Regions from separate parts of the Arthrobacter sp. G.S.26 genome, predicted to be linked through region 1. Evidence: riboswitches for the same ligand, from Rfam matches in the RefSeq annotation. Region 1 holds a riboswitch; the other holds the start of a gene.
The links. A riboswitch is a leader RNA that binds a small molecule or an ion and turns the genes downstream of it on or off. The one in region 1 is predicted to bind cyclic di-AMP.
Positions count from the first base shown of each region.

Region 2: it holds a riboswitch for cyclic di-AMP, as region 1 does, so the genes downstream of both, ACRB8A_RS03425 (hypothetical protein) here and ACRB8A_RS04090 (M23 family metallopeptidase) in region 1, are expected to answer to the same signal.

Region 1 is NZ_CP193752.1:881,018-888,066, reverse strand. It holds gene mobA (molybdenum cofactor guanylyltransferase) at 1-255, opposite strand, end outside; gene ACRB8A_RS04105 (HNH endonuclease) at 318-818, opposite strand; gene ACRB8A_RS04100 (NlpC/P60 family protein) at 1,108-1,902, opposite strand; gene ACRB8A_RS04095 (C40 family peptidase) at 2,067-2,765, opposite strand; cyclic di-AMP (ydaO/yuaA leader) riboswitch at 2,827-3,001, opposite strand; gene ACRB8A_RS04090 (M23 family metallopeptidase) at 3,138-3,959, opposite strand; cyclic di-AMP (ydaO/yuaA leader) riboswitch at 3,970-4,178, opposite strand; gene ACRB8A_RS04085 (metal-dependent transcriptional regulator) at 4,325-5,020, opposite strand; gene serC (phosphoserine transaminase) at 5,298-6,428, shown strand; gene ACRB8A_RS04075 (DUF3027 domain-containing protein) at 6,605-7,049, opposite strand, start outside.
Region 2 is NZ_CP193752.1:716,270-723,318, reverse strand. It holds gene ACRB8A_RS03435 (response regulator transcription factor) at 1-461, shown strand, start outside; gene ACRB8A_RS03430 (HAMP domain-containing sensor histidine kinase) at 467-1,978, shown strand; cyclic di-AMP (ydaO/yuaA leader) riboswitch at 2,098-2,249, shown strand; gene ACRB8A_RS03425 (hypothetical protein) at 2,255-3,007, shown strand; gene ACRB8A_RS03420 (YdeI/OmpD-associated family protein) at 3,101-3,550, shown strand; gene ACRB8A_RS03415 (glyoxalase superfamily protein) at 3,637-4,014, opposite strand; gene upp (uracil phosphoribosyltransferase) at 4,117-4,752, opposite strand; gene ACRB8A_RS03405 (phosphatase PAP2 family protein) at 4,823-5,575, opposite strand; gene ACRB8A_RS03400 (nucleoside deaminase) at 5,637-6,269, shown strand; gene ACRB8A_RS03395 (glycosyltransferase family 4 protein) at 6,368-7,049, opposite strand, start outside.

The DNA of each region.
Region 1 (7,049 bases):
GTCCAGTCCGGCCGCGATGGCAGCTGCCGGCCCGGCAAAGGCCGGCTCCTCCCGGCAGGACTGCACACCGTCCGGCAGGGTTCCGGGGTCCGGCCCCACCACCACCCTGCGGGCCGCGCCGGAGGCTGCTTCGAGGGCACGGTCCAGAAGGCTGGCAGCGCCAAGAACCAGGTCCTGTTTGGGGGTTCCGCCCAGCCGGGATGACCTGCCGCCGGCAAGGATTACAGCATCAAATTCAACCGGGGTACCGTCCACTCCCCCAGCCTAGCCACGGACGGCTCCGCCCGCACAGCCGGTATGTGCTGCCGTGGCAGCGGTCAGGCAGCGCGCTCCGGCAACAGGAAGGGGTCCCAGGCGGGGGTCGGCTTTTCGAGTTCCTTGATCTGCCAGATGGCGCCGCGGGGCGGGGCAGGCACAAACCGCAGTTTCCAACCCATTTCGCCGGGCGTGTGGTCACCCTTGACGTTGTTGCAGCGCAGGCAGGCCGCCACCAGGTTCTCCCACGAGTCGGCTCCGCCGCGTGATTTGGGCTGGATGTGGTCTATGGTGTGCGCTGCCTTGCCGCAGTAACCGCAGGCATGTCCATCCCGGCGCAGCACCCCCCGGCGGCTTACCGCTGTTGACTGGTTATACCGGGGACGGATGTAGCGGTTCAGCAGGATAACGGAAGGCCTGCCCAGGATCTCCTGCGGACCCACGACGGGATCGTCGCCTTCGGCCACAACGCTTGCCTTGCCCGTGAGCACAAGCACCAGCGCCCGGCGGAAGGTGATAACCGCCAGCGGTTCATATCCAGCATTCAGAACGAGAGTGCGCATGCACGTACCTCCGGCCGCACCCGTCAGGGGCACGAGGGCCGGCTGCCCCCGGCGTGTCCGGGCTATGGATCGACATGACAAGAGTAAACAACGAAACGCGCTATCAACTAATTCCGGAGTTCACCGGTTCCGTGTCGTTGCGGCAGCTCCCTGCGGGGCGGCATCACATGGCAGGGCCTGGCGGCGGATGCACGAAGGACCCCCGCACCGTGGTGCGGAGGTCCTTCGGAGTGTGGCCTTTGGGCGGTTGACGCCGGCCGGGCCTGGGGTTCCCGGGAACCCGCTGGAATCAGCTGACGCGGATAAACACGGGGCCGGAGCCCACGTTGGCACTGAACACGATGGTCTGGTTGCCGTTGAAGCCGCCGTGAACTGCCTGGCCGTTGCCTGCGTAGACAGCGATGTGGGCCATGCCCGAGCCGCCGTTGGCGTAGTAGATCAGGTCACCGGGCTGAGCCTCGGCGGCACTCACGGTGCGGCCCAGGGAGAGGTAGCCTGCAGGCCAGTCGTGGAAGTTGATGCCCACTGCTGCGAGGGAGTTGGTGACCAGCATGGTGCAGTCCTGGACCACACCCAGCTGGGCGTAGGCGGCGGAGAGGATAGCCGCGCCCTTGCCGCTGGCGGGGGCCTGGGCTGCGGGTGCAGCCGCCGGAGCGGGAGCCGAGGCAACGGTGGCCGTGACCTTCGGTGCCGCAGCAGGCTGCGCAGCAGGGGCTGCGGCGGCGGGCGCTGCGGGCTCGGCTTCCTGGACGGTAACTTCGGGCTCGGGCTCAACAACGGGAGCCGGCGTGGTGGTCACGGCCGGCTTCTCGAAGGTGATGGCGATGGTCGAAGCGGCGGAGATGGGGGCGTCAACCGTCGATTCAACTTCCAGCCCGGACAGCGGCGCTGATTCGCGCTGGGTGCTGGCGTCTGCAGCGTTGGCTGCGATTCCGCTGGTGAGGACCAGGCCGGAAGCTGCGGCGATGACGGCAGCCTGGCGTCCGAAGACTCCGGCGTTGCTGCCGACAGCCTTGGCAATGACGGTGATCGAGTTGGTTTTGGTGACCTCGGCGCGATGCCGTGCGATTGCACGAGTAGTCATCAGTTCTCTCTTTCGTTGTCCCGGGCCCTGCTGGTGGGCAGGCCCGGGGCGTTGGCCGCGCCGGCATCTTGGGGGTATTCCGGCGCGTCCAGAACGGGGATTTGGTGATTGGCGTGAAGCGGTTTCGAGCAAAGAAAAAGTTCCCGGGGCCGAAGCCCCAGGAACTACTTGCCGAGCGTGTAGAACGAGGAGGAGCCCGTGGCTGCCACTGCGTGGAGCAGGGTGCCCTGGGAGGGGTTGAGCGCGCTGATCATCATGCCGTTGCCGACGTAGATACCAACGTGCGCGCCGCCATTCTGCATGACCAGGTCACCCGGCTGCGGGTTGGACGTGGGCGTCATGGCGTTCCAGGCATTCGTGCGGGGAATGCTGATGCCGGCCTGGGCGTAGACCCACTGGGTGAATCCGGAGCAGTCCCAGCCATTGGGGCTGGTGCCGCCCCAGACGTAGGGACGGCCGATGCCCGTGTAGGCGATGGCTGCGATGCCGGACGTCGAAGCCGCAACAGGCGCGGCCTTCTCTGCCGGCGCTGCTGCCGCGGCCGTAGCTCCGGCTGCGGCCGGGGCTGCTGCCGTTGCGGTGGCTGCGGGGGTGGCCTGCACTCGGACCGGCTCCGGCTTCGGCGCAGCAATGGTTGTGACCACTGTGCGTTCGAAGGAAACGGTGGCGGTGGGAGCGGCGGTGACTGCCAGCGCGGTCTGGGCGGTGCCGGACTCGGTGGAAGCGGACACTCCGGCAGTGGTGTCAGCAGCTGTGGCAGGCAGTCCCATGGTCAGGATCAGGCCCGACGCGGCGGCGAATACTGCCGCCTGGCGACCTACTGTCCCGGCATTGGCACTGACGGCTTTGGAAACACTGTCCAAAGGGCTGGTGCGAACCGTGAGCGCACGGTGGCGCGCAGAATTGTGGCGTGAAGACAAGAAGGTGGCCTCTCCCAATGCCTGCGAGGTGAGCTGTCGGATTCGGATGGGAGTCACCCGGCCGCGCTGCTTCCTGGGAAGCTTTGCGACTTAACCCCAAGGCCTTCGATACAGCTGAAGGCCAAAATTGGTTCCCCCGCCCCTGCCAGACGATGAAATGCGAACGGACCTTGAGCGGTGGCAGAGCTAGGCAATCCACTCAAGAGCGTCAAGTTCGGAAAACTTGACGCAAGTTAGACGGTACAGCAGTTTCGTTTCAATGTCACATTCAGGTCACGGCGGATCTCGGCGATCCGGTAGTGAACCATCATTTGACTAGAGCCAGCCGGTAGGATCGACGACTTCGCCGTTGACCTGGACCTCGAAGTGGAGGTGGCAGCCGGTGGAAGCGCCCGTGGTGCCGCTCAGGGCCACCACATCGCCGCGGGACACCGTCTGGCCTTCCTTCACAGTGAAGGAGGAGAGGTGGTTATAGGTGGTCTCCAGGCCATTGCCGTGGTCGATCACCACGCGGTTTCCACCGCCGTACTGGTGCCAGCCGACGAATGTCACGGTTCCGGTTGCAGCAGCAAGCACGGATGTGCCGCACTGGGCCACGTAGTCCTGGCCACGGTGGAAGTCGCCGTTGCCGCCGGTGATGGGGCTGACGCGGTAGCCGAAGGGAGAGGCAGTGGTGAGCGTGGCCAGCGGCGCAGCAAGGCTGCCTGCCGAGGCCGCCCGGGAGACGGCGCTGGCGGACTGGGCGCTGAGCAGCTGCTTGAGCTTGCCGTCCGGATCGGCCTGGGTCACCACAGCGGAACGGCTGAAGTCCAGCTGGGCGCCGGCTTCTGCGGAGATCCGGGGCTGCGGGGTTACTGCGGCGGCAGCCACGGGGGTGGCTCCGGGTGCGTCGGTTGCAAGCACGGGGCTGGTGGCCGGGACGGTCACGGTAAGGACCAGGCCCGTGGCAGCCAGGGCGATGCCGGCTTTCTGGCCCATGCCGCTGGCCGACGCGAAGTCGGTGATCTGCCGGAAGGGACCCCTGCGGCGGCGCGCGTCGCGGTGGAAATCGCGCGGGCGCTCCGTGCTGGTGGCTTCAGCTGCCCGTGGCGCCGAAGCGGGGACGGCCGCACGGCGGCGTCCCCTGGAGGTCTGCATGGTCAAGAACGGTTCCTCTCTGGAAAAGCCTGCGGAGTTAGCTGTCGGATTCGGGTCAGAGAGTTCGTTCGACCCGGTCCGCGCGGGCAAGCTTTGGCACAGGGGTATCCCGTAGGATCCTTCACTGGAGAGGCTTGCTGCTGACGGACTTCACCCCAAGGCAGCCCCCGCTGCCGGTTGTGGTTCCCCCGCCTCTGCCAGAAATGACTTGTGCGCCTGATCCGCTGGCAGAGCTCGGCTCCGGATCAAGTAACGCTTATGTATCAACGCTTAGGTTCAACTATATCCGTTACCCCCGCAAAGTAACAATTCCGTTATCTTTGCGTAACCCGCTCGGGATTGGGTAAGTGCGGCGTCGGGCAGCGTCAGTTGACCGCGACGAAGACGTGCGCTGCCACTTCAGGGGGCAGTTCCAGGGCACCTTCGATGCCGGCCACGCGGACGGAGATGTAGTCGCCAACGCGCTCCAGCGAAACGGCTGCGCCGGGCCGGATGCCGCCTTCGTCGAGCTGGACCAGAAGTTCCGGTTCAACCTGGATGGGCTCCGCCAGCCGGCTCACCGTCACCGAGGAGGCGGGGCCGTAGGACTTCATGGCTTCGAGCAGGCTGACGGCTCCGTCCCGGAAGCCGTTGCCGGGCTGGCCACCCAACGCCGCGAGGCCCGGGATGGGGTTGCCGTAGGGCGACTCCGTGGGGTGGTTCAGCATCTCGTAGATGCGCTTCTCCACGCGTTCGCTCATCACGTGTTCCCAGCGGCAGGCCTCGTCGTGGACGTACGCCCAGTCCAGGCCGATAACGTCCGCCAGGAGGCGCTCGGCGAGCCGGTGTTTGCGCATGACTTCGGTGGCGCGCTTACGGCCGGTCTCGGTCAGTTCCAGGTGCCGGTCCCCGGACACCACCACCAGGCCGTCACGCTCCATCCGGCCGATGGTCTGCGAAACCGTGGGCCCCGAGTGCCTCAGCCGTTCCGCGATGCGGGCCCGGAGGGCAACGATGTTTTCTTCCTCAAGCTCCAAAATGGTGCGAAGGTACATCTCCGTAGTGTCGATAAGATCCGTCATCCAGCTCAGCTCCTCGAGCGCAGTACCTTGCGTTGTCCCACCGTACCGCCCAGACGGCGGCGTAGTCCGTGGAAAAGCTTAGCCTATTTTGAGTTTGTCCGAATAGATTCGGCTCTTCTGCCGGACTGTCTCAATGACTGGACTATGACGGGTGCGGTTCCCGCCGAAACACCACTTCAGGCACAATTGGAGGGTCCGGGCCGAGGGCCGCTGACCACTGGCGGCCGGCACCCAGCCGTCCCGGCGCAACAACTTCCACGCCGAAATTGGAGCACCTGTGAGCGAAACCAGCATCACGATCCCCGCCAACCTGCTGCCCCGGGACGGACGGTTCGGCGCCGGACCCTCCAAGGTCCGGCAGGAGCAGATCGATGCTCTTTCCGCCGCGTCCAAGGCCATTCTGGGGACCTCCCACCGCCAGGCTCCGGTCAAAAACCTGGTGGGCTCCGTCCGCTCCGGCCTGAGCCAGTTCTTCCGCGCCCCCGAAGGCTACGAAGTAGTCCTCGGCGTCGGTGGCTCCACCGCATTCTGGGATGTTGCCAGCTTTGGCCTGGTTGAGGAGAAGGCGCAGCACCTGTCCTTCGGTGAGTTCGGTTCCAAGTTCGCAGCCGCCACCAACAAGGCCCCGTTCCTGGCGGCTTCCTCCATCATCAAGGCGGAGCCGGGCACCCGTCCCACGGCACAGGCAGAGGCCGGTGTGGACGTCTACGCCTGGCCCCAGAACGAAACCTCCACTGGCGTCTCCGCCCCGGTGCGCCGCGTCGCGGGGGCCGATGAAGGCTCGCTGGTCCTGGTGGATGCCACCTCGGCTGCCGGCGGGCTGGACGTGGACGTTGCCGAAAGCGATGTCTACTACTTCGCACCGCAGAAGAACTTTGCCTCGGACGGCGGGCTGTGGCTGGGCCTGTTCTCGCCGGCCGCACTGGAGCGTGCCGCGCGGATCAAGGCCGGCAACCGCTGGATCCCGGATTTCCTGGACCTGCAGACGGCCATCGACAACTCCCGGCTGAACCAGACCTACAACACCCCGGCGCTCTCCACCCTGGTGACCCTGGACGCCCAGGTGCAGTGGCTGAACAGCAACGGCGGCCTGGACTTTGCTGCCGGGCGCACCGCCGATTCGGCAGGCCGGATCTACAGCTGGGCCGAGGCTTCGGAGTACGCAACACCGTTCGTAGCCAACCCGGACGAACGGTCCAATGTCATCGCCACCATTGATTTCGATGATTCCGTGGACGCCGCCCAGGTGGCAAAGGTCCTGCGAGCCAACGGCGTGGTGGACACCGAACCCTACCGCAAGCTGGGACGCAACCAGTTGCGCATTGCCACGTTTGTTGCCATCGATCCGGACGACGTGACCGCCCTGCTGGCCAGCATCGACTACGTGGTGGGCGAACTGCGCAAATAGCGCGCAGCGACATGTCCTGAACGCACGACGGCGCCGCCCGGCTAAACAGCCGGGCGGCGCCTTTTTGTTGTGGTGCGGAGTGCCGTGGTGCGGAGTGCTTGGTGCGGAGTACTTTGGTCAGAAAATGCCGTGCGGAGTGCTGGGGCTTCGGCGGGAAAAACCGGGCCCGCGGGGCCTTAGTCTCCCCGGCCGCCGAAACCGGCACTGTCCGGCGAGTCTTCATCCTCGTCCGTTTCGGCGTCGTCCGCGTCATCGTCGTCATTGTCGTTAGCTGCATCAGCTGACACAACTGCGTCGTGTTCCTGGCCTTCCGGCACCTGGTCCGCAACGTCGTCGTCCGTTTCTGCGGCATCCGCATCAGCAGAGCTGTGGGCCGGCGCGTCCCGGTGCCGGCGTTCCTGCTCCTGGGCAGCCTGTTCCTGCTCATCCTCAGGCCGGACGCGTTCGGCCCACGGCACCCATTCAGGGGCGAGGATGGATTCCCCGGACGGTAGCATGCCGAGCTCGTTGACGGTGACCGTCTTGGAGCGGGAGTTGCGGGTCAGCACGGCGTACCACTGCCAGCCCTGGTAGCCGGCGAGCCTGGACTCGAACAGGTGCGTCACCAGGCGGTCGCCTTCG
Region 2 (7,049 bases), 160 kb from region 1:
TACCCGCGCTGTTCCTGACGGCCAAGGACGCCATCCACGACCGGATCGTGGGCCTGGCGGCGGGCGGGGACGATTACGTCACCAAACCATTCAGCATGGAGGAGGTCCTGCTGCGGCTGCACAGGCTGGTGCAGCGTTCCGGGGTGGCCGCCATGGATACCTCCGAACTGGTGGTGGGCGACCTGGTCCTGAATATCGATACCCGGGAAGTGACCCGCGCCGGTGACGACGTGCAGCTGACCGCCACCCAGTTCGAGCTGCTCCGCTACCTGATGGAGAACCCCAAGCGGGTCATCAGCAAGGCCCAGATCCTGGACCGGGTGTGGGACTACGACTTCGGTGGCCAGGCCAACATCGTGGAGCTCTACATTTCCTACCTGCGCAAAAAAATTGATGCCGTGCACCCGCCCATGATCCATACCGTGCGCGGTGCCGGCTACGTCATCAAGCCTGCAGAGTAGGTTCTGTGGCCACCACACCAGCCCCGGAGGCACCCCGCCGGAGCGTGCTCCGACCCGCCACCTGGCATCTGCGGACGCGCTTGGTGGCGTTGGCCATGGCCCTGCTGATCGCCATCTGCGGCGCGGTGGGGGTGGTCAGCTACGCCTCAATGGATGCCTTCCTCACCCGCCAGCTTGATGCCCAGCTGAGCCAGGCGGCGGAGCGGGCCAACGATCCCGGCCGCCCGCCGCAGGGCGGCTTCAACGGCCGGGACCCACTGGACGCACGGGGCCAGAGTGTGGGCACCGTCAACGCCAGCATCCGCAACGGCCAGGTGAACACGGGCGGTTTCCTCGCCTCAGACACCACCCGCACCCCCCTCGCGGCTGACGACAAGCCTGTCCTCCTGGGCCTGGCGACGGACGGCAAGCCAGTGGACCGGGAACTGTCCAACGGCAGCTACCGGCTGGTGGCCGTCGAAACCTCTTTCGGCGACGTCCTGGTGACCGGGCTCCCCCTGGCAGTCAAGGACAGCACGCTCACATCGCTGGTGTGGACATTCGTTTTTGTGTCCCTGGGCGGTCTCCTGCTGGTCGGGCTGATCGGCACCGTCCTGATCCGGCGCACCATGAAACCGCTGGAACAACTCTCGGAAGTGGCCACGAGGGTATCCCAACTGCCGCTGGACGCCGGCGAGGTGGCACTCGCGGTGCGCGTCCCGCCGTCGAACTCCAATCCGGGTACCGAGGTGGGCAGCGTGGGGCACGCGCTGAACCTGATGCTGGACAACGTGGCCAGCGCGCTGCAGGCGAGGCAGAAAAGCGAAACCAAGGTGCGCCAGTTTGTGGCTGACGCCTCGCATGAACTCCGCACCCCGCTGACGGCCATCCGCGGTTACACGGAGCTGATGCGCATGACGGAGCAGTTCACGCCCGACGGTGCCCGTTCGCTGGCACGCGTGCAGAGCCAGTCCGAGCGTATGACGGCGCTGGTGGAAGACCTGCTGCTGCTGGCGCGGCTGGATGAGGGCCAGCCGCTGAAGCTCAGCGAGGTGGACCTGACGCAACTCATGGTGGAAAGCGTCAGCGACGAGAAGGTGATGGCACCCGGACACAATTGGCGCTTCGAACTGCCGGACGAGCCTGTGGTGGTCACGGGCGATCCAGCCCAGCTCCGTCAGGTCCTGATGAACCTGCTCTCGAACGCCCGGAAACACACGCCGGCCGGAACCACCGTCCTGGCAGGGGTGGGTACGGCCGACAACACGGCGTTCGTCACGGTGACGGACGACGGCGGCGGGATCCCGGCAGGGTTCGTGGACCAGGTCTTTTCACGCTTTGCCCGCGCGGACGCGGCCAGGAAAGGCAGCGGCGACCAGGCCGGGGCCGCCGCCGCGGAGGGCACCAGCGGGCTGGGGCTTTCCATCGTCCAGTCGATCATCGAGGCGCACGGCGGGAAGGTCTGGGTGACGTCCGAGCCGGGCAGGACGCAATTCACCATCTCCCTCCCGCTCGCAGCAGCCGCCCCCACAACCTGACACGCCGCCGTCGTGATGTCCGTTACCTAAATGTGACTTAAGCTTCGGACTCCTGTACCGTCGAAAGGGTGCGGTTCCCGTTCGGGGCGCATGTCCGGATGACGCCTAGCTCTGCCGCTTCCCGGATCCTTCTTGACCCATGGCAGAGGCGGGGGACCCACAGTCCCGGGCACTGAGTGCCCTTGGGGTTAAGCCATTTTCGTGAATTTTCCGGATGGCCGGATGACCTCATCCGAACCCGACAGCTAACTCCGCAGGTGTGAGAGGCGATCCATCATGTCTGAATTCCCGGTAGAAACGCGCCCGAAAAATGGGGCCGACAGTCCATTCCACACCAAAAAGCGCGGCATTGCCTTCCTGGGCCGGCGCACGGCCATCCTCGCCGCGTCCTGCGCCCTGCTGGTGGGAGTCGGTGCCGCCGGCCAAGCCACCAGCTCCGTCACCTCCCCTGTGGCGGCTGAAACAAAAGCCGCCGAGGCAAGCTCCTCACTGAGACTGGAGAAGAGCGAAATCCAGGCTGCGCCGAGCGAATCTGCGGCGCCGATCGCTGTTGCACCCCAGGCCGCCGAGCCCGCTCCGGCTGCTCCTGCCGCGGAACCGGCGCCCGCCGTGGAAGCCGCTCCTGCACCGGCCCCCGAGCCTGCACCGGCACCGGTTCCCGAGCCTGCCCCAGCGCCGGAGCCCGCTCCCGCACCGGAGCCCGCTCCCGTCGTCGCGGTTAATGACCCTGCCGGTGCGCAGGCCTATGCGGCCAGCCAGCTGGCATCCTACGGCTGGTCGGCGGACCAGATGCAGAGCCTGCTGACGCTCTGGACCAAGGAATCCGACTGGACCACTACGGCCACCAACGCGAGCAGCGGCGCCTATGGCATTGTCCAGTCGCTGCCGGCCGAGAAGATGGCAAGCTCCGGCGCGGATTACCTCACCAACTACCGCACCCAGATCAACTGGGGCCTGAACTACATCAAGGAGCGCTACGGCTCCCCCGCAGCCGCCCTGAACTTCCACCTCGCCAACAACTGGTACTAGGACCCGCGGGGTCCATCCCGGCGGTCCCGTCCCCGGGACCGCCGGGTCGCCTACAGGTGACGCGGCGCTTCCGCGGGCACCATACTAAGGGGCATGAAATTCACCACCGTTATTGCCGGCTCCGGCAACAAGACCGGCATCGAAGTCCCGGCCAGCATTGTGGACGCCTTGGCGGCCGGAAAACGGCCGCCGGTGGTGGTGACGCTGAACGGGGCGTCCTACCGCAGCAGCATTGCCGTTATGGGCGGGCAGTACCTGATCGGCCTGAGCGCAGCCAATCGTGAGCTGACAGGGGCGGGCGCGGGCGACGCCGTTGAGGTGGACGTGGTGGTGGACACCGAACCACGCGTGGTGGAGGTGCCCGCTGACCTGGCGGCCGCGCTGGCTGCAGACAGCACCGCGTCCGACGCGTACGCCGCCTTGAACTACAGCGCCCAGCGGCGCCTGGTAGAGCCCCTGGCCCTGGCAAAAACCGAGGAGACCCGGGCCAGGCGCGTGGCCAAGGCAGTCTCGGACCTGAACCCTGGCCAGCAGCACGGTTAGCCGTTCAGCGCCCCAGCGCCCCAGCCGGCTTTGCACGGCACCCGGCTCCTGGCGTGCCCGTCCGGATTTTCACGGCAGGCCGTCCGCTACATGGGTGGAAGTTTAGCCATGCACTGGACGGCCCACTGGTTGCCGTCCGGATCCTTGAAATACACAAACTCACCCCAGCCGGGGTCCGAGATATCCGTGACATCCACACCGTTGGCTTTCAGGTGCCGGTGCGCCTCCTGGATGTCAGGAACCACCAACTGCAGGTTGGGGGCGGACCCTGCCGGCGCATCCGAGAGCCCCTCGCCGATTGCGATGGAGCAGCCTGATCCGGGCGGGGTCAGCTGGACGAAGCGCAGGTTCTCGTTGACCCGGTGATCGTGGTCAAGGGTGAAACCCACTTGGTTCGCATAAAAATCCCGGGCACGGTCCACGTCGGAGACGGGCACCAGTACAAGTTCAAGTTTCCAGTCCATCCGCTCAGGGTAGCCCGGGCCCTGGAGCCAGGAAAGGGTTCCTGGCCCCTGGTTCGGCCACAACTGACCGCGCCGGCAGTTTTTGCGCGGCCCGGTGGCTGGTTAGCCTGCGATGCCGTAGAGTCGGTCGCCGGCGTCACCGAGGCCGGGAACGATGTAGGACTTCTCGTTGAGCCGCTCGTCAATGGAGGCCAGCACGATTGTCACATTGGACTCGCCCAGCTCCTCCTCCAGCTTCGCCAGGCCTTCCGGTGCTGCGAGGAGGCAGATGCAGGTGACGTCCGAGGCGCCGCGCTTGAACAGGAACTTGATGGCCTCGCGGAGTGTGCCGCCGGTGGCCAGCATGGGGTCCAGGACGAAGATCTGCCGGTCGGTGAGGTCTTCGGGCAGGCGCTCGGCGTAGGTGATGATTTCCAGGCTCTCCTCGTCCCGGGCCATGCCCAGGAAACCCACCTCAGCGGTGGGGACGAGCTTGGTCATGCCTTCAAGCATTCCCAGCCCCGCGCGCAGGATGGGAACCACCAGTGGTGTGGGTTTGGTGAAGGCGGTGCCCACCGTGGTGCTGACGGGAGTCTCGATGGTGACGGGCTGGGTGCGGACTTCGCGCGTGGCCTCGTAAGCCAGCAACGTCACCAACTCTTCCGTCAGTTGCCGGAACACCGGCGACGGGGTGTTTTTGTCCCGCAGGACGGTGAGCTTATGGGCGACCAGCGGGTGGTCCACAACAAGAGTGCGCATGGGTCTAAAACTATCATCCGGCGAACAGGTGGATCGGGCGTGCAGGCCCGTAAAGGCACTGTGGGTTGCGCTACTTCTGCTCCTCGCGAAGGACCGGGTGCTCAAATGTCGGCGCGGGTCCGGCGTGGGCCTTCCTGCGGGTCAGATGGAACAGCCTGTGGGCCAGGATCACCATGCCCACCCACGCCAGGCCCAGGAACCAGCCTGCCATCACGTCCGTCATCCAGTGATGGCCCAGGAAGACCCTGCTCAGGCCCATGGCGACAATAAAGGCGCCGCCCACGGCGATAGCGGTAATGCGGACGGAGAGCCGTTCGAACTGCAGGCACATCAGGTAGATGAGCACACCGATCACCACAGTGGTGTTGAGGGTGTGGCCGCTGGGGAACGAGGGTGAATCCTCATACGGCGGAACGGCTTCGGCGTGGTCCGGCCGGGTCCTGCCCACCAGCCTTTTGCCTACGGTGGTTGCCAGCGTGGACACGGCTGCAGCGCCGGCAACGAGAAGGATGGGACGCCAGGTGCGGCTAAGGAACGTCAGCCACGCGGTGAGGATGCTGGCCAGGATCGGCATGCCGATGCCGCCGCCTACGTTGGTGAAGCCCGTGACGAAGGCGTCGGTTTCCGGGTTGCGGAGCGTTTGGGCGTAGTCAAGTGCCGGCAGGTCCAGGCTTGCAAGGCCCTCATCGTCCACCACGTCCGAATAGACCTCGGCGCCGAGGAGGGCAAGCGTGATGACCAGGGCACCGCCGATGATCAGGGTCAGCCAAAGGGCTCCGTATGGCTTGATCCACTTGTCCACACGGTCTCTGACGGTGCTCATTGTGCCTCCCGGCTAAAGTGCGTCACGGGTTCCGGATATCCGTCGAAACTATCATTGACCCATGGTCTCCGCTGGAATGAATCACAACGAATGGATGCGCCTTGCCCTGACGGAAGCCCGCGGCGCCCTCGACACCGGGGATGTTCCCATCGGGGCCGTGGTGGTGGGCCCTGACGGCGCGGTGCTGGGCTACGGCCGCAACCGGCGCGAGGAACTGGGCGATCCCACGGCCCATGCCGAAGTGGTGGCCATCCGCGCTGCTGCTGCCCGGCTGCGGGAGCTTGCCGCCACTCGCGGCGACGAGGGCGCTGAGCAAGGCAAAACTGCAGCGGGGAGCGGCGGGATCCAGCCCGTGGGCGGCGCGTCGGCCGCCGGTGCGCCTCTGGCCGATAAGCCCGTGGCCGGCACGCCCGCTGCCCGCCCTCTGGCCGGAGACGGCTGGCGGCTGTCGGACTGCACCCTTGTAGTGACCCTGGAACCGTGCGCCATGTGCGCGGGCGCGGTGGTGCTGTCGCGGATTCCCCGCGTGGTCTTCGGGGCGTGGGACGAAAAGGCCGGGGCTGCGGGGTCTGTCTTCGATGTCTTGCGGGAACGCCGGCTCAATCACTGGGTTGAGGTTTATCCGGGCGTCCGCGAAGCCGAGTGTGCGGTGTTGCTCCGCGACTTTTTTGCGGGACACCGGAACGGGTCCTGACCGGGCACCCCGCCTGGGGCTGGCTGGCCGGGCACCAGGCGTGCGGGCGGTCCGGACCCCGGGCACCCGGCCTGGGGATGGGCTGGCCGGGAGCCGAGTCAGGCGCCGGCGAGGGCATCGAGGACGGACTGTGCCGTCACCGCCCAGCCAGGCAGGGCTTTCCGGGCTTCGCCGGCCGCGTCCCGCCACTCTGTCCGGGTGGCGGGTTTCGTGAGCCAGTTCCGGAGAACCCCCGCTAGCCTGGCCGGACTGTCTGCGCCGCCCTCGGGAAATGCCACGGTTGTGCCGGGAAGCCGGGGCCCGCCGTCGTCCGCCACCAACCCCGCAAGCCCCAACGCCTCGACCGCCCCCGTACCGTGGCGGACGACCGCGGGAATGCCGCGGGCCAACGATTCAGTGACCACCATGCCGAATGCTTCCGCCCGCGAGACCAACAGGCTCAGGTCAGCGGCATGCCACTCGCTGTCCAGCTCCTGCCCGGCCAGTTCGCCCGGAACCCGCACACGTCCGTCCAGCCCGTTGGCCGTTATCGCCGCACGGACCTTCACGGCGTAGCCGGGGTCGGCCTGGTCGGAACCCACCAGGGCGGCTGTCCAGTCGAGGTCCTGCAGCCGGGCCAGCGCCGATACCGCCAGCAGCTGGTCTTTGTTGGGGAGCAGCGCGGCAACGGCAAGGACATGCGGCGGGGCGGAGCCTGCGGCGAGTGCGGCGGGGGCGACCCCGGGACGCGCGGTATGGATCCGGCGGAGGTTGTGGCGGGCTGCAAGCGTGGCTGCGGCG